Regions from separate parts of the Pseudocitrobacter cyperus genome, predicted to be linked through region 1. Evidence: riboswitches for the same ligand, from Rfam matches in the RefSeq annotation. Region 1 holds a riboswitch; each other region holds the start of a gene.
The links. A riboswitch is a leader RNA that binds a small molecule or an ion and turns the genes downstream of it on or off. The one in region 1 is predicted to bind thiamine pyrophosphate.

Region 2: another riboswitch for thiamine pyrophosphate. It lies ahead of tenA (thiaminase II); the one in region 1 lies ahead of thiM (hydroxyethylthiazole kinase).
Region 3: another riboswitch for thiamine pyrophosphate. It lies ahead of thiC (phosphomethylpyrimidine synthase ThiC); the one in region 1 lies ahead of thiM (hydroxyethylthiazole kinase).
Region 4: another riboswitch for thiamine pyrophosphate. It lies ahead of thiB (thiamine ABC transporter substrate binding subunit); the one in region 1 lies ahead of thiM (hydroxyethylthiazole kinase).

The regions. Positions count from the first base shown of each region.
Region 1 covers NZ_JAYMYY010000004.1:251,063-255,502, reverse strand. The annotation lists gene thiD (bifunctional hydroxymethylpyrimidine kinase/phosphomethylpyrimidine kinase) at 17-817, opposite strand; gene thiM (hydroxyethylthiazole kinase) at 814-1,599, opposite strand; TPP riboswitch at 1,634-1,730, opposite strand; gene VSR74_RS15030 (pYEATS domain-containing protein) at 1,796-3,673, opposite strand; gene VSR74_RS15025 (hypothetical protein) at 3,670-4,440, opposite strand, start outside.
Region 2 covers NZ_JAYMYY010000001.1:506,568-511,007, reverse strand. The annotation lists gene VSR74_RS02505 (ABC transporter permease) at 1-46, opposite strand, end outside; gene VSR74_RS02500 (ABC transporter ATP-binding protein) at 43-783, opposite strand; gene tenA (thiaminase II) at 780-1,463, opposite strand; TPP riboswitch at 1,526-1,627, opposite strand; gene lysM (peptidoglycan-binding protein LysM) at 1,705-2,148, opposite strand; gene VSR74_RS02485 (glycoside hydrolase family 10 protein) at 2,209-3,537, opposite strand; gene VSR74_RS02480 (VF530 family protein) at 3,603-3,881, opposite strand; gene lysC (lysine-sensitive aspartokinase 3) at 3,981-4,440, opposite strand, start outside.
Region 3 covers NZ_JAYMYY010000013.1:19,288-23,727, forward strand. The annotation lists gene thiF (thiazole biosynthesis adenylyltransferase ThiF) at 1-339, opposite strand, end outside; gene thiE (thiamine phosphate synthase) at 332-967, opposite strand; gene thiC (phosphomethylpyrimidine synthase ThiC) at 967-2,862, opposite strand; TPP riboswitch at 2,948-3,057, opposite strand; gene rsd (sigma D regulator) at 3,108-3,596, opposite strand; gene nudC (NAD(+) diphosphatase) at 3,693-4,440, shown strand, end outside.
Region 4 covers NZ_JAYMYY010000002.1:157,724-162,163, forward strand. The annotation lists gene VSR74_RS09525 (sugar efflux transporter) at 1-492, opposite strand, end outside; gene sgrT (glucose uptake inhibitor SgrT) at 578-730, opposite strand; gene sgrR (HTH-type transcriptional regulator SgrR) at 818-2,473, shown strand; TPP riboswitch at 2,510-2,601, shown strand; gene thiB (thiamine ABC transporter substrate binding subunit) at 2,632-3,615, shown strand; gene thiP (thiamine/thiamine pyrophosphate ABC transporter permease ThiP) at 3,591-4,440, shown strand, end outside.

The DNA of each region.
Region 1 (4,440 bases):
GAAATAGCAGTGAACATTACCACCAGGCATGGAAATGGTGCACCGGGCCAATCCCGCTGCCGACCTCCAGCGTATCGGCCTGCGCCAGCGCGGCGGAGAGCCAGGTTTTAGCTTCCAGCACCGTGTCACCCCAACTGCGATGACGCGGACGTAGCGCCGCCAGCGCGGCAGAGAGCGTACAACCGGTACCGTGGGTGTTTTTAGTCTGTACGCGCGGCGCGGTAAAACGCTGTTCACCCTCGCGGGTAAAGAGCCAGTCAGGACTTTCGGCATCATCCAGATGACCGCCCTTCATCAACACGGCACCACACCCCATAGTCAGCAGCGCGCGTCCCTGTTCGAGCATCTCCCGTTCGTTGCGCGCATGGGGAACATCCAGCAACGCCGCGGCTTCCGGCAGGTTTGGCGTGATTAACGAGACCTGGGGCAGCAGGCGTTTACGCAGAGTTTCCACCGCTGCCGGGGATAACAGCGCATCGCCGCTTTTCGCCAGCATTACCGTATCCAGCACCACGTTTTCCACACGGTGGCGCTGCAAACGCTCCGCCACGGCTTCCACAATATCCGTTTCCGCCAGCATGCCGATTTTGGTGGTATCAATGCGCACATCGTTAAAGACTGAATCCAGTTGCGCCGCGACAAAATCGGGTTCAATACGGTAGACCGACTGCACTCCATGCGTATTTTGCGCCACCAGCGCCGTGATCACCGAACAGCCGTATGCGCCCAGCGCCGAGAACGTTTTCAGATCAGCCTGAATCCCCGCACCGCCGCTTGGGTCAGTACCGGCTATCGTTAATGCGTTAATCCGTTTCATGCCAGCGCCTCCCCGTTGAGTGCATACAGCGCATCGAGGAAAGCCGGGGTAAAACTGCCAGGCCCCTTCCCTGCGGCGGCCTGTGCGCCCGCCCGCTTCATAAAGGCGCAGGCGGCAGCAACATTATCGAGCCTGTCGCCCGGCAGCGCACAACTCGCGGCAACCACCGCCGATAGCGCGCATCCGGTTCCAACCACGCGAGTCATCAGCGGATCGCCGCCCGTAACGGCGACAACACGTTGACCATCAGTGATGTAATCCACTTCGCCCGTCACCGCCACAATGGTGTTGATCTGACGCGCCAGCGCCTGTGCGGCAGGCAGTGCCGCGGCCGCAGTGTCGGTTGTGTCCACGCCGCGCCCGCCCGCGCTGATTCCGGCAAGCGCCATAATTTCTGAGGCGTTAGCGCGAATAGCGGCAGGTTTTAACTTTAAAAGTTGCTGACAAAATTCCGTGCGCAGCGTCAACGCGCCCACCGCCACCGGGTCAAGCGCCCAGGGTTTGCCTGACTGGTTCGCACTCAGCGCGGCGGCATGCATTGCCTGCGCGCGCGGCTGAGTCAGCGTACCGACGTTTATCAACAGCGCATCGGCAATCGCAGAGAACTGCGCGGCTTCCTGCGCATCGATCACCATCGCGGGCGATGCCCCCAGGGCAAGCAGAACATTGGCGGTAAAGGTCTGCACGACATCGTTAGTCATACAGTGAACCAGGGGGGCGTGTTGGCGGAAAAGATGTAGCGAATGCGCAATTTGCGCGGGACTAAGCGGCTCTGCTTGCATGGTTTGCTCCTGCCAGGACGTTCAGAAGCAATGACCGGATGGTCTCTGACTTCCCTACGCTGGCATTATCCAGATCAGGTGGTACGGGTTTTTCTCAGCCTTCACAAAGAAGGGCACCCCGAGTCATTTAAAATCAGTGTCGATAGTAATGCCCGCAGATCGTCTTGTAAACGGCAAAAGCCCAACACCACGGGCATTAGCGCTCTTTTACGATTTTTGGCGCATCAGGAATGCTCGCGAGATCGATTTCAAGTTCATCCCCGGTTTTCGGCAACCATACCCCAACCGTGAAGCCGCCCCATACCTGCAGGCGCAATTGCGCTCTGCGCCCCCGGAAAGCGACTTTCATTATCGAAGGTGAAAAAGTAGGATGGAGCACAAACCACGCGAAATCGCCGAGCGCCACACGCTCTGCGCTATCTGCCTCAACGATCAGCGCAACGTTAACCCAGTTTTGTCGTTTCGAAGCCGAGAACGCCGCCGCGATCCGAAAACCGCCCTGCCTCGCTTCCCCGCCAAAACGCCCCTTGTTGGGATCATCATCCGGGCCTGGCGGGCGCCTGAACGCGGGGAGATCGATAGCGTCATCAGGGCCAACAGAGAACCAGGATGAGGAAGTCACCTTATCGTAATCTTCCGGGGGATGAGCCGGTGAGTTGTCCTTGCCGATGATCTCTATCTGGCCTGCACTTACCCTACCTTCGAATATGACGAGGGTATCCTGGGTGCGAAGCCTACCAGACGGATTCCTGTGGGGAACCAGCAGGTGATGTTCTTTTAATGCGGCCTGATCCCGGGCGAGCCATGTGAATGTAGGGCCCGCGCCCCGTTGCAGCGGAAGCTCCCTGTGCCAGCGATTATAAAGACGATAAAACCGCTTCACCGCGGGGGATATCTTCCCGCTACTGCTTTTAGCAAGGTAATCGGATATTCCTAAGGCCATCTCAGCAAACAACTGATTCGTATAGCGAAAATAGGGAGAGCCGGCAACCTGGGCTTGCGCCAGGTACGTAATTGCCTGCTCAACCGTCTTCTCCAGAGAGGCCGTCGACGCGTTGCTGGCCGTGCTCAGCGTCAGGCTGGCACGAATGACATGCGCCTCAAACGCCCAACTGGCGCGCTCAACCAGCGCGTCTGCCCAGGCAAGATCGATACTCTGAAATATGTCCGGAAAGCGAATCGCCAGCAGACCGACCAGCATTGCCCGCCAGGGATCCGCATCATCGCGCAGCAATGTCCAGCGATCGCTCAGGCCAGGAATATCATCACGAACAGCGGTAGCATCAGCCGAAGTCCCGGCGTCCAGGGTGCGGATGAGCGCCCGTAGACGTGGGTCGACAGGCAGAATACTAAGCTCGATATCTGCGGCTGAAAACGGTGGGGCGACAAGCACAATTTTCGTTCCTCCCTGATAGAGCGGAAGCAGACATCTCTCAATACGCACCCCCTCGCTGGAAGCCGAGAGCCTGACGCGCTGCCCGGCCCAGGGATTACGCAAGGGATCGGCAGGTATTTCGATTTCCAGCCGCCCGGGAAATAACGCCATACGCGATTGGCCGCTGAAGAGACCAAAGGTTTCACGCCCGTTTTTCTCCTCGGATAGTCCAATAGAAAGACGTATTTTCTTGCGGGAAATGTCAGGAGCAACATTCGATAAGTGTTCAGATACCAAATCACTTTCCCGGGAGCGACTGGCTGTCTCGCTCTCATCGGCATCAAATATCCTCCACATAGACTGAAGTTGCTGGTTCATCGATGGTGGGACTTCCGCTACCGTCTGCTGACTGGTCGAATCAAAAAAGCTCGTCTTACTGCCAGATGAAGAGAGCGCAGTAAACGAAGGCAGCACCACGCTGTTGACTCTCCCTTCTTCTACCTGAAACACAACAGATTGCGGCGATACGCCCGCCGGGCTTATCTCAGCCGAATAGATACCGGATTTCAGATCATCCTGCCGAAAGATACGATTGTCAGGCGTGGCGACCCAGTCGGCGATAGTTTCCCCCTCCCCGGTGATCCTGACCGTTCCAACCGATAAATCACCGGGAGCTTCGAAGTGCAGCGTTGTTTTCATGGCACAGTTACCCATTGATCAAACAAGGGCTCCTTGGGCTGGAGCAATAAGGTGTAGTGGTTATTGTCCCTGACGGCAATGGCATAAAGCGCCTCCAGCCCCGGCGGAACAGTCGTCGCCCACGCACCGGCATTTCCCGCCGCCCGAGTCTGTAACCACGGTGAAGCCGGGTCATTCTTCGGGCTGATGATGAAGGCATAATCCTGCATTCGCTCCGGCGGATCCGTGATGACAATAAGCGGCAACCTGAATTGGGTAGCGTCGGGAAAAACGACAGGAAGCATGTCCGTTTGAGCAACGGCGTAGTAAGGCTCAAACGGCAGGTCTTCCCAGTGCCCAAAGAAGACGCGACGCAGTGATTTCAGGTCGTCGAGGAGATCGCGACAACTGACGCTCCACCTGCCACGCCGCCATCGGGCCGACGATCCGCTCAGGCCTTTCAGCACGGCCTGAGTGAATCGCCCGAATCTGAGATCGCTGTCCGCTGCCTCGGCACCTTCATACGCCAGCGCCTTTTCCGCAGCCGCACAAAGGAGTGCGACACGATTGTGCGTCGCCCCCGCAGGGGAAACGTTGAAAAAGCGACAATCCTGTACTCTCCTTTCTAATTCCAGCTCGGGAACATATTCGCCACAGGAGTCCGAAAACATGACTGCGCTGGCGACCGTGGGCATTTTCCTGAGCGAATAGGCAAGAAGGCTGACATTGACGTGCGTCCAGATATTCCGGGCAGCTTTATTCAGATCGTCCAGAAACAGTATCGGCTG
Region 2 (4,440 bases), on a different contig from region 1:
CAATAAACAGGGTTAACCCGCGCCAGATACGTGAAAGAACGCTCATTGTGTGCTCCTGGTTAACAATCTCATCAGGGCACTCTGACTCTGGATGACCGCAGGGTCATCAATCTGGCGTGGCGGAGATCCGTCGGGCGAGTTCGTATCATCAATTCCACCCGGATGTTGCGATAGCACAAGGATCTTATGGCTGAGGCGACATGCTTCCGCAGGATCGTGCGTAATCAGTAGCACGGTACGATCGGCCAGAAGTTCTGCGGCCATTGTCTGAATGGTTGCCCGGGTAATGGCATCCAGCGCTGAAAAGGGTTCATCCATCAGCACGATGGGTTGTTGCTCGTAGAGGGTTCGTGCAATCGCGGCGCGCTGGCGCATCCCGCCAGAAAGCGTTTCAGGGAGTGATGCGCCGCAGCCGCTCAGCCCCACGCGCTCCAGCAGATATTGCGCACGCTCACGGTCAGCTTTTTCGCCGCGCAGACGTGAACCGAGACACACATTCTGTTCAATCGTCAGCCACGGATAGAGCAAATCGCGTTGCCCCATCCAGGCGATCCGCCCGCTTAGTGGGCGACCTTTGTCATCCGTTACTGTGCCTGACGTAGGGGACAGCAGCCCGGCGACGATACGCAGCAGACTGGTTTTTCCCGCACCGCTCGCGCCCAATAAAGAGACAAAACGTCCCGCCGGAATGTCGATATTGAGCTTTTCAAATACCGTTTTAGCCCCATAGCGTAACGTTAAATCAGCCACTCTGATGGCCGGTGATGTATTCACATCCATCATGATTTGGCATCCAGCCCCATCTGCCAGAATGCGCCTTCCAGTCGGGTTGCGGTGGTAAAAAGCGTAGTCAGTTCGGCGAAACGGCTGTCGCCGCCGCGTTGCTGCGCCAGGGTTTCGAACAGGGTCAGTGATGACTGAACACCGGCAAGATAGCTTTCATCACCGTAGTTGCGGATCCACGGGCCGTAAGGGTTGCCCTCGAAAACTGTCGCGGGGTCATTCAGAAGGCGCAGACCGATTTCGGCATAGCCCGCAACGCAGGGCATCAGGACGGTAAGCAGATCCAGCACATCGCCGGAATGGCCGACATCCAGTACATAGCGAGTGTAATTGATGGTCTCTGCGGCCTCTTCGACCTGGATGATATCCGATTCCGATAATCCCCATTGCTGGCAGTAACTGAGATGCAGGGGAAGTTCATTCAGAATGGCGTTCAACGATGCGCTTGCGGCACGCATCTGTGCAGGCGTTTGCAGCTTACTCACCAGCAAAGCATAGGCACGAGCGAAATGAATTAAAAACAGATAATCCTGGGTCAGATAACGGCGGAACGCAGGCTCAGGCAGAGTGCCCGCGCCAAGTTGCTGCACAAAATCATGGGCGACATAACCGCGCCAGTGGCTACCTGCCTGCTGGCGAAGGCGTCCGTAAAGACCGCTTTCAAACATCGATAAAGACATGGGACCTCCAGTAATGAGTGGAGATCCGGGCGCAATGAGGGAAGAACAGGAATGGCTGTACAGAAAAATGGCTAACCCGTCCCTTCGCTGGCATGACCCAGATCAGGTTCTAAGGGTTCGGCTTACGCCATCTCAGCCCATTCTGGACACCCCTCGGACAGGAGGTTTTATACGATATTTCGCTTGTGAATACAACGAGAGAGGAGGCTTACCGGGTAGCTCTCCCGGTAAGCGGGGGGTATCAGATTTTAGGAATACGTAAAGTTTGGCCAGGATAGATTTTATCCGGGTGGGAGAGCATAGGGCGGTTGGCTTCAAAAATGGCGTTATACTTATTGGCATCGCCATAAACCGACTTTGAAATGGCGCTCAGCGTATCACCGGATTTCACAGTGTAGTACGTCGCTTCATCGGAAGTATCCGCCGCCTTAATGTTATTCTCAACTTCACTGACGCCCGCGACGTTACCGATCGCCACCTGGATTTTCTCTTTCTGTTCCTGGGTTAAGCCATCGCCAGTGACGCTGGCTTTGCCATCGACCACGGTGACCTGAACCTTATCCGCGCCAGGAATGTTAAGTTTCTTCAGGTGCTCCATCACTTTTTCACCCTGATCCTGATGCGTATCCGTCAGCTTATCCCACAGTTTTTCACCAGCTTCTTTCACGAAGTTAAACAGTCCCATATCCTTTCTCCAGTAAAGAATGTCAGGGTAAGCATAGCAGAGGGTTATCGATTCCGTGCATTAGTGTCCCCAGCGAGTTTTGAGGTAGTTCACGGCCTGACGCGTTTGTGGCTGATTAAGATTATCTTCCCGGAACAGGATGGTGCCGTTGATACCGGGAATCGATTCGTTTAAATCGATCTGTTTGCTCAGTTCCGGCACACCGCCATTAATCGCCCAGTCGGGCTCTTTCCTGGAGGGTTCTCCGACTTTGTAAAGCGCCACCCCGATGTATAGCCGCGTATTGGTGGGTTTAACGACGTCTGCCCACCATTTAGCCAGCACATCATAACGGGCTGCATCCCGGGCGAACGGCCAGTATAGCTGCGGGGCGATGTAATCCAGCAGACCCAGTTTCACCCACTGGCGTGTATCGGCAAAGGACTCATCATAAGCCGCCGCCCCGCGCGTATCTGAGCCTAACGGATCGTGAGAGCGGTTACGCCAGACGCCCGCCGGGCTTACGCCGAACTCAACGCCAGGTTTCAGTTGCTTAATGGTGTGTGAAACCTGCTCAATCAGGCTCTGCGTATTGTGACGACGCCAGTCCGCTTTCGAGGCATATTGCTGCCCGTATGTGCGCCATGTCTGGTTATCATTCAGCGCAGAACCGGGGGTTTCCGTATAGAAATAATCATCAAATTGCACGCCATCAACGGGATAGTTTGTCACCACTTCCGCCACAATGCTGGTTATCCAGTCACGGACTTCAGGAATACCGGGGTCGAGCACAAAACGGTCGCTGGAGGTGCGGATCCAGTCACGATGCAAAACAAAGATACTGGCCGGCTGCTGCGACAATGTGCGATTAAGCTCCGCCACCGTCGAGGGTTTGGTATTTGTCGTCACCCGATAGGGGTTGAACCACGCGTGGACTTTCATGCCGCGCTTATGCGCTTCATCCAGCATAAACTGCAGGGGGTCGTAACCGGGGTTTTCGCCAATTTTGCCGGTTAACGTATCGGACCAGGGCAAAATTTTTGATGGCCATAGGGCAGTTCCGTCTGGCTTGACCTGGAAAAACACGGTGTTAATACCGAGCTGTTTAAGATTGTCCAGCTTGGCGGTGAGCGCTTCTTTCTGTTTATTAATACGAATGGCCGGGCTACTGATATTCACGGTGTTAACCGGAGGCCAGTCGAGGCGAGAGACCGTCGCCAGCCAAACGCCGCGCATCGGTTCACTGTTTTGTGGTGACTTCACCGAAGGCTGTGATTGATTGCCAGAGGGTGTAACCAGCGAACTCGGCGGTTTAGAAGAGCAACTGACAACAAGTAAAGCGGCGGCAACCAGGGTGCCAATTTTTTTAACCTGAGTGACCGGGGAGACGCCCCGCAAAGAGATGATCATAAACGCCTGTTTTCTACTAGTCCCTTGAGTGGCGATATTCTCTTACGATTTGCGGGGGAAGGGAATCAGATCTTATCGTCACGTCCCTGCAACCACGGGTTAAACGTGGGTTCGGGAGCGGTGTTATCTTCCAGTGAATCGAGATAAAGCGCTTCAACTTCTGCGCGAGCCCACGGGGTGCGTCGCAAAAATTTGAGACTGGATTTCACACTGGGATCTTTTTTGAAGCAGTTAATGTTGACCCGTTTAGCCAGTTGTTCCCAACCATAGCGGGCAACAAGAGCATTTATCTGCATCTCGAGCGTAACGCCGTGTAAAGGATCGTTGGAGCGGTGAGTTGTCATGAGGCGTCCGGTAGTGAAGTGCGACCTGGAAGCGGGGAAGGTTACAAGAAACTTGCTGCTTCAGCAATGAACAGGGGCGCGTTAGCGCCCCAATGCGTCTTACTCAAACAGCCTGCGGTGCAGTTCAATGACGGCGCTATCGGCGGATTCCCCCGGTAACAAGACGCTCAGATGATTATCTGAAGCGCCATGGCAAATCATGCGCACTGCATGATCGGCAAGGCCGCTAAATGCGTCCCGGCATACGCCTGTTTCCTGGTGAAGTTGGTTGCCAATCAGCGTAACAAGGGCCAGACCGGTTTCAATTTCAACCCGACAGTGAGAGGAGAGTGCCGTCAGCAGCGAAGTGGTCAGCGTGTGGTCTTCCCCGGACGTCGACCCCGTGGAGTCGAGCGCCAGTGCAACGCTATTCTCGGAAGTGGTAAGCAGATCCACCGCAACCTCATGGTTGGCCAGAATGGCAAACATTTCGGCAAAGAATGCGTAGGCGGGCTGTTCGTGTAGGCTGTGCAGTCTCAGCAGAGTTTGCTTACGGCGAACGGCAATGGCGCGATAGCGT
Region 3 (4,440 bases), on a different contig from region 1:
CCTGAGCGCATCGCCCGCCAGCCGCTGGGTGAGCGTTGTGAGAGTGATATCCGGGTTTAATGCGGCCAGTCGCTCGCGTGTCGCATCCGCTTTGGCGCGGGCGATGTCGTGCGTGGTAAACGTAATCTGACGGTGAAGATTGCTGAGATGGACTTCGTCATCGTCGGCAAGCACTAATGTGCCGACGCCCGCGCCGGCAAGATAGAGCGCCGCAGGCGCGCCCAACCCGCCGAGCCCGACGATAAGCACCCGGCTGGCGAGCAATTTTTGCTGGCCCTCCACGGCGATATCCTCCAGTAACATCTGGCGGCTGTAGCGCATGAAATCGCGATCATTCATCGCCCACTCCTGCCAGCGCCAGTAGCTTTGCGGTGGCGTCGCGCCAGTCTGCGGCCTGCGTAATCGCACTCACGACAGCGATGCTGCCGACGCCGGTCGCCAGCACCGCTGGGGCGCGTTCAAGGCTGATACCGCCAATGGCAACCGTCGGGTAATCTCCCAGCCGTGAGATATGTACGGCGAGTTGCTCCACCCCCTGCGGCGCGGAAGGCATCTGCTTGGTTTGCGTGGGGAATACGTGGCCAAGGGCGATGTAGGAAGGCTGCGCCGCCAGCGCGACGTCAATTTCCATATCATCATGGGTCGACACGCCAAGCCGTAAGTTGGCTGCGCGAATCGCATCGAGATCGGTCGTTTCCAGATCTTCCTGCCCCAGATGCACGCCATAAGCCTGGTGTTTAATCGCCAGACGCCAGTAGTCATTAATAAACAAACGCGCGTTATAGCGCCGACCCAACGCGATGGCGGCGATGACATCAGCCTCTACCTCATCATCCTGCTTATCTTTTATGCGTAGCTGGATTGTGCGCACACCGGCTTCCAGCAAACGTGCGATCCACTCCACGCTATCGACAACGGGATAGAGACCTAAACGGAAAGGAACCGGGGGAAAATGGGGCTGATACATTATTGATTCTCCTGAGGGATATAAATTTCGCCACCCCGGGCGCGGAACTGCCCGGACATCCCGGCCATGCCATCCTCCACGGCTTGTTGCGCTGCGTAATCGCGCACTTCCTGGGTGATTTTCATGGAACAGAATTTGGGGCCGCACATGGAGCAGAAATGAGCAACCTTGCCAGATTCCTGCGGCAGTGTTTCATCGTGATACGCACGGGCGGTGAAGGGGTCGAGGGCGAGGTTGAACTGATCTTCCCAGCGAAATTCAAAGCGCGCTTTCGACATGGCGTTATCGCGAATTTGCGCGCCGGGATGGCCTTTTGCCAGGTCTGCCGCATGGGCGGCTATCTTATATGTGATAAGCCCTTGTTTTACGTCTTCTTTGTTGGGTAAGCCAAGGTGCTCTTTTGGCGTCACATAACAGAGCATGGCGCAGCCGAACCAGCCAATCATTGCCGCGCCAATCCCGGAGGTGAAATGGTCGTAACCAGGGGCAATGTCGGTGGTGAGCGGCCCGAGTGTATAAAAAGGCGCTTCGTGGCAGTGTTCCAGCTCTTCAGTCATATTGCGGCGGATCATCTGCATTGGCACATGGCCGGGGCCTTCAATCATCACCTGTACGTCATACTCCCAGGCGATTTTCGTCAGCTCACCCAGGGTATGCAGTTCGGCAAATTGAGCTTCATCGTTAGCATCCTGAATGGAGCCCGGGCGCAGGCCGTCGCCCAGTGACAGCGAGACATCATAGGCCGCACAGATTTCACAGATTTCGCGGAAGTGCTGATAGAGGAAGTTTTCCTGATGATGCGACAGGCACCATTTCGCCATGATCGATCCGCCGCGTGACACAATCCCCGTCAGGCGTTTGGCGGTCATCGGCACGTAGCGCAGCAGTACGCCCGCATGAATGGTAAAGTAGTCGACGCCCTGTTCCGCCTGCTCCAGCAGTGTGTCGCGGAACGCTTCCCAGGTGAGATCTTCAGCGATCCCGTTGACCTTCTCCAGCGCCTGGTAGATCGGTACTGTGCCAATCGGTACCGGGCTGTTGCGCAGGATCCACTCGCGGGTTTCATGGATGTAGCGACCCGTTGAGAGATCCATCACCGTATCGGCTCCCCAGCGTGTCGCCCACACCAGTTTTTCCACCTCCTCCTCAATAGAGGAGGTGACTGCCGAGTTGCCAATATTGGCGTTCACCTTCACCAGGAAGTTGCGCCCGATGATCATCGGTTCTGATTCCGGATGATTAATATTGGCCGGGATTATCGCCCGACCAGCCGCCACTTCGGCGCGCACGAACTCAGGCGTAATATTTGGCGGCAGCAACGTACCGAAACTTTGCCCCGGATGCTGCTGACGCAGCGCTTCGCTGCGAATACGCTCGCGCCCCATGTTTTCGCGCAGGGCGATGAACTCCATCTCCGGGGTGATTACCCCCCGGCGCGCATAGTGCAGTTGGGTGACGCGTTTGCCGGGTCGCGCACGTTTTGGTGTCAGCAGGCCGGTGAAGCGCAGCGCATCGAGAAACTCATCTGCCAGGCGTGACTGGGTATAGGCGGAGCTGCGCGCTGTTAACGTTTCGCTATCTGCACGCGCATCAATCCATGGCTGGCGAAGTTTTGCCAGCCCCTGGCGAACATCAATCGTTTCTGCCGGGTCGCCGTAGGGGCCAGATGTATCGTAAACCGGAATCGCTTCGTTCTCTTCGAACTGCGGGTTCTCTTTGCTTCCGCCGATGAGCGTCGGGCTTAGCTGGATCTCGCGCATGGGGACGCGCACGCCAGCCTGTGAGCCTGTAAGATAAATACGGCGCGAGTTAGGGAAAGCAGTGCCTTCCAGAGTATGAATAAAGCGTTGAGCCTGTTCGCGTTGTTCGCGGCGGGTTAGTTTTGTTGTAGACATAGCGCATACCAGATTGAAAGGATATGGCTTGTCAGACGACGGATGGAGTAATGGCTGCACAGCGCCCGTGAAGGCAAAGGCATAAAACTAAATTACTCTTGTTCCCTTCGCAGGTATTAGCCTGATCAGGTTCCGCGGATCCCGAATTAACGGTCTCAGCCTGTGCTTTCACACGTGGCACTCCGACAAGATGTAGCCCCTCTAAAGGGGCAATGAATGTAAACTACGCGTTAATGCGTAAAATCTCAAGCGGGACGTTTGATCCCGCCATTCTCGTGCATTGCATCCAGCACAAGCATAATTAGCTTATCTTCGAGTTCAAAACGCGCCTCCAGCGCTTCGCCGATATCCGACAACGCCTGTTGAAATTCAAAGCAATTATCGTGATCGATGGCCGTCTCCAGGCTGGAGTCGTAGTATTCCATAATTAACTGGGTATTGGCTTCCAGCCTGGGCCAGATTTTGGTGGCGGTTAAAAGCGCATTGTCGCCTTCCAATTTATGGAGAATGCGTTCATAAATACTGAAGTGACAGGAGGAGAGGTAGTCCACCAGTCGCTGACAAAAATCATCCAGTGCTTTTTCATTCAGCCGTATAAACGATTCTTTGCCAGGCTTAATCCCAATCAGGTTGGAATAAGCGACAAGCAATTGCTTGCGTATGTTGAGCCAGCGGTCGACCAGTTTGTTACTGCCTCCAACATGCTCCGTCAGGCTTTCGAGCTGGTTTAACATGTGATTGACTCCGCACAAGTGGGTTTAAAGACTGCGCACTAAGATGTAACGATAATGTAAATAACATGCCAGTGAAGCAAAGGTAGTGCAATAGATATGGATCGTATAATTGAAAAATTAGACATCGGCTGGTGGGTCGTCAGCCATGAGCAAAAATTATGGTTGCCGGGCGGTGAATTACCCTGGGGCGAAGCGGGAAATTTCGATCTTGCGGGGCAACGCGCGCTGCGGATTGGTGAATGGCAAGGCTCGCCGGTGTGGCTGATTCAGCAACCACGTCGCCATGATATGGGCTCGCTGCGGCAAATTCTCGACCAGGATGCGGGCCTGTTTCAACTGGCCGGGCGTGGCGTGCAGTTAGCGGAGTTCTACCGCTCGCATAAATTCTGCGGCTACTGCGGGCATACCATGCACCCGAGTAAAACCGAGTGGGCAATGCTCTGCGGCCACTGCCGCCAACGCTACTACCCGCAAATCGCCCCCTGCATTATCGTCGCTATCCGCCGTGATGATTCCATTCTGCTGGCCCAACATACCCGTCATCGCAATGGCATACATACCGTACTGGCCGGGTTTGTCGAAGTGGGCGAAACGCTCGAGCAGGCCGTCGCGCGTGAAGTGATGGAGGAGAGCAGTATAAAAATCAAAAACCTGCGTTATGTCACTTCCCAGCCATGGCCATTCCCGCAATCGCTGATGACCGCGTTTATGGCCGAATATGACAGCGGCGATATCGCGATCGACCCGAAAGAGCTGCTGGAAGCTAACTGGTATCGCTATGACGATTTACCGCTTTTGCCGCCGCCAGGAACCGTCGCACGTCGGCTTATCGAAGACACTGTCG
Region 4 (4,440 bases), on a different contig from region 1:
CAGCATAAACGCCAGCGGCGGGCCAATTACCCACGCCAGAGAAAGCTGCGCACGCATCACCGAACTGAACATCACCACTTCCCGCGCCGAGCTGTCTGCATACTCACGCGCCAGTGCAAAAAGCTGTGGCATCGCGGCATTGGCGATAGACGCCAGCAGCACGCCGCAGGTGATCAAGGTTAAATAGTGACGATTGAAGGCGAACAGCAGCGCATTTCCCACCGCCATCAGGCAGCAGAACATAATCAACTTGCGACGATCGCCCTGACTGTCAGATCGTTTTGCCAGCCACAGGCTGACCAGGATCCCGGCGATAGCATTAACCGTATAAAACAGCCCCACCCAGAACGGCTGTGCGCCCACTTCCCGGCTGAGAAACAGACTGAGCGTCGGCGCCTGTAACGCCCCGGCAACGCCCATCATAAACGCCACCAGCATAAAGGCCGCGTAGACACCGTTGAGACGTCGTCCCATCGTCATAATCCAGAGCATGAGAGATCCTTTAGCGCACGAGAAATAAAAAAAGCCAGCAGATGATACCTGCTGGCAAATACTCAGTCACACATGATTTGGCGATTTAGTGTTCAGAGGTCGAGCGCGTAACCTCCCACTGCATCAGATCTTCAAGCATTTTGAGCCGCATCCCTGCCATCTGGCGGGCCAGCCAGCAAACATGGCGTGTCGCGTGAAAATAGCACTGATAGAACTGACGTGTGGTTGACCTCTTCATATTCACCTCCCCGCTTCATCGAAACTGATTATTGGCTTAATATAGGGATTAATAAATTGCTGAGTTTTTGTCAGGAGTTCCCCTTTTATGCCTTCTGGTCGACTGCAACAACAATTCATCCGGCTGTGGCAATGCTGCGATGGCAAGGCGCAGGAAACGACGCTGAACGAACTGGCGGAGCTACTGAGCTGTTCACGCCGCCACATGCGCACCCTGTTAAACACCATGGAAGAGCGCGGCTGGCTGACCTGGGAAGCCGAGGCCGGGCGCGGTAAACGGTCACGTTTAACCTTTCTCTATACCGGGCTGGCATTACAGCAGCAGCGGGCAGAAGACCTGCTGGAACAGGATCGCATCGACCAACTGGTGCAACTGGTTGGTGATAAATCGACGGTGCGGCAAATGCTGGTCTCGCATCTGGGGCGCAGCTTCCGCCAGGGGCGGCATATCCTGCGCGTCCTCTACTATCGCCCGATGCAAAATCTGTTGCCTGGCACGGCGTTACGCCGTTCAGAAACCCATATCGCCCGGCAGATTTTCAGCGCCCTGACGCGCATAAATGAGGAAAATGGGGAACTGGAAGCCGACATTGCGCACCACTGGAAGGAGATTTCCCCTTTGCACTGGCGCTTTTATTTGCGCCCAGGTATTCATTTTCATAATGGCCGCGAGCTGGAGATGGAAGACATTATCCGCTCGCTGGAGCGTATTAACGCTCTGCCGCTCTACTCCCATATCACGCAAATTGTCTCTCCCACCGCCTGGACGCTGGATATCCATCTCTCCCACGCCGACCGCTGGCTGCCGTGGTTGCTGGGCCATACACCGGCGATGATTTTACCGCGCGAATGGCCTTCACTCCCCCATTTCGCCCATCAGCCGATTGGTACCGGCCCTTATGCGGTAGTGCGCAATAATCAGAACCAGCTCAAAATACATGCCTTCGAAGAATACTTCGGGTTTCGCGCATTAATAGACGAAGTGAATGTTTGGGTACTCCCTGATGTAGCGGAAGATCTTAGCTGCGGGCTCACATTGCAGGGCACCACGCAAAGCGAGCAGGCCGTCGAAAGCCGTCTTGAAGAGGGCTGCTACTATCTGTTGTTCGACGCGCGTTCACCACGCGGCGCTAATCAGAATGTGCGCCGCTGGCTGAGTCACATACTTTCCCCGGCGAATGTGCTCTATCACGCCTCTGAACAGTATCAGCAGTACTGGTTCCCGGCCTACGGCATGCTGCCGCGCTGGCACCACGCACATAGAAAAATCAGCGAAAAACCCGCCGGGCTGGAACGCATTACGCTCGGTTTCTATCGCGACCACGTCGAACATCGGGTTATTGCCAGAATTATGGAAAAACTTCTGGCAGAACATAGCGTTAAACTGGAAATTCATGAAATCGATTATGACGAATGGCACAGCGGCGAGGTGGTCAGCGATGTGTGGCTTAACAGCGCTAATTTCACCATGCCGCTGGATTTCTCCCTGTTTGCCCACCTCTGTGAAGTGCCGCTTCTTCAGCGCTGCATCGCGCGCGACTGGCAGGGCGACATTCGTCAGTGGCATGCGGGTGAACTGGATCTCCCGACCTGGTGCCAGCAGCTACTGGAGCAGCAGGCGATTGTGCCGCTCATCCACCACTGGCTGCGCATCCAGGGGCAACGCAGTATGCGCGGGGTGCGAATGAACACGCTGGGCTGGTTCGACTTTAAATCCGCGTGGTTCGCTCCGCCGGATCCATAGCGCTTTTGATTTATTCACGTAATCATTACAATAGCGAGCTACTCAACGGGGTGCAGAAGTTTGCTGAGAGATACCCGTCGAACCTGATCCGGATAACGCCGGCGGAGGGATTTGAGGCCAACTCAAAATCCTTTGCCACCTGCTTACTGAGGTGCAAAGTGTTAAAAAAATGTCTGCCACTGCTGGCGCTTCTCGCCATGCCAGTTTTCGCCAAACCGGTGCTCACGGTTTACACCTATGACTCCTTCGCTGCCGACTGGGGCCCGGGCCCGGTGGTAAAAAAGGCCTTTGAAGCCGACTGTGACTGCGAGCTGAAATTCGTGGCTCTGGAAGATGGCGTTTCCCTGCTTAATCGCCTGCGCATGGAAGGGAAAAAAAGCAAAGCTGACGTAGTGCTGGGGCTCGATAACAATCTATTGCAAGCCGCCAGCCAGACAAAATTGTTCGCTAAAAGCGGCGTGCCGGTAAGCGCCGTTAACGTTCCCGGCGGCTGGAGCGATGACACCTTCGTGCCCTTCGATTATGGCTATTTCGCCTTTGTTTATGACAAAAACAAACTGAAAAACCCGCCGAAAAGCCTGAAAGAACTGGTTGAGAGCGATCAGAAATGGCGCGTGATTTATCAGGATCCGCGCACCAGCACACCGGGGCTTGGCCTGCTGCTGTGGATGCAAAAAGTCTACGGCGATGATGCTCCGCAAGCCTGGCAAAAACTGGCGGCAAAAACCGTCACCGTCACTAAAGGCTGGAGTGAAGCCTACGGCCTGTTCCTGAAAGGCGAGAGCGACCTGGTGCTGAGCTATACCACCTCCCCGGCGTATCATATTATCGAAGAGAAAAAAGACAACTACGCCGCCGCGCCGTTTGCCGAAGGGCACTATTTACAGGTAGAAGTGGCAGCGCGCACTGCCGCCAGCAAACAGCCGGAACTGGCAGAAAAATTCCTGAAATTTATGGTATCTCCGGCGTTCCAGCAGGCCATTCCGACCGGCAACTGGATGTATCCGGTGGCCGGAGTAACGCTGCCTGCGGGTTTTGATGCGCTCGCCAAACCGCAAACCGCGCTGGAATTTACTCCGCAGGAAGTGGCCGCAGAACGACAGAACTGGATTGCAGCATGGCAACGCGCCGTCAGCCGTTAATTCCCGGCTGGTTCTGGCCAGGCCTCACAGCGGCGGTGCTTATCGTCGCTGTGGCGCTGGCTGCGTTTCTGTCACTCTGGTTAAGCGCCCCGGAGGCAAGCTGGCATACGCTGCTGGCCGATAGCTATCTCTGGCATGTGGTGCGTTTCTCTTTCTGGCAGGCATTTCTCTCTGCGCTGCTGTCGGTTGTGCCTGCCATTTTCCTCGCCCGCGCACTCTATCGCCGCCGCTTTGCTGGCCGCGAACTGTTGCTGCGCCTGTGCGCAATGACGTTAATTCTCCCTGTTCTGGTCGCGGTATTCGGCATTCTGAGCGTTTACGGTCGCCAGGGTTGGCTGGCGCAGATTTTTGCCGCCCTGGGGCTGGAATGGCGCTTCTCGCCCTACGGCTTACAGGGCATTTTGCTGGCGCACGTCTTTTTCAATATGCCGATGGCGACGCGTCTGCTATTGCAGGCGCTGGAACAGATCCCCGGCGAACAACGTCAGCTTGCCGCCCAGCTCGGCATACGTGGGTTTAACTTCTTTCGCTTCGTGGAATGGCCGTGGTTACGTCGGCAAATCCTGCCCATCAGCGCGCTTATCTTTATGCTCTGCTTCGCCAGCTTCGCCACCGTGCTTTCACTGGGCGGCGGGCCGAAAGCCACAACCATAGAACTCGCCATTTACCAGGCGCTCAATTTTGATTATGACCCGGCGCGGGCGGCGATGCTGGCGCTGATCCAGATGGCCTGCTGCCTGACGCTGGTGCTGATTAGCCAGCGTCTGAGCAAGGCGATTGCCGTCGGTAATACGCAGATGCAGGGCTGGCGCGACCCGGACGATC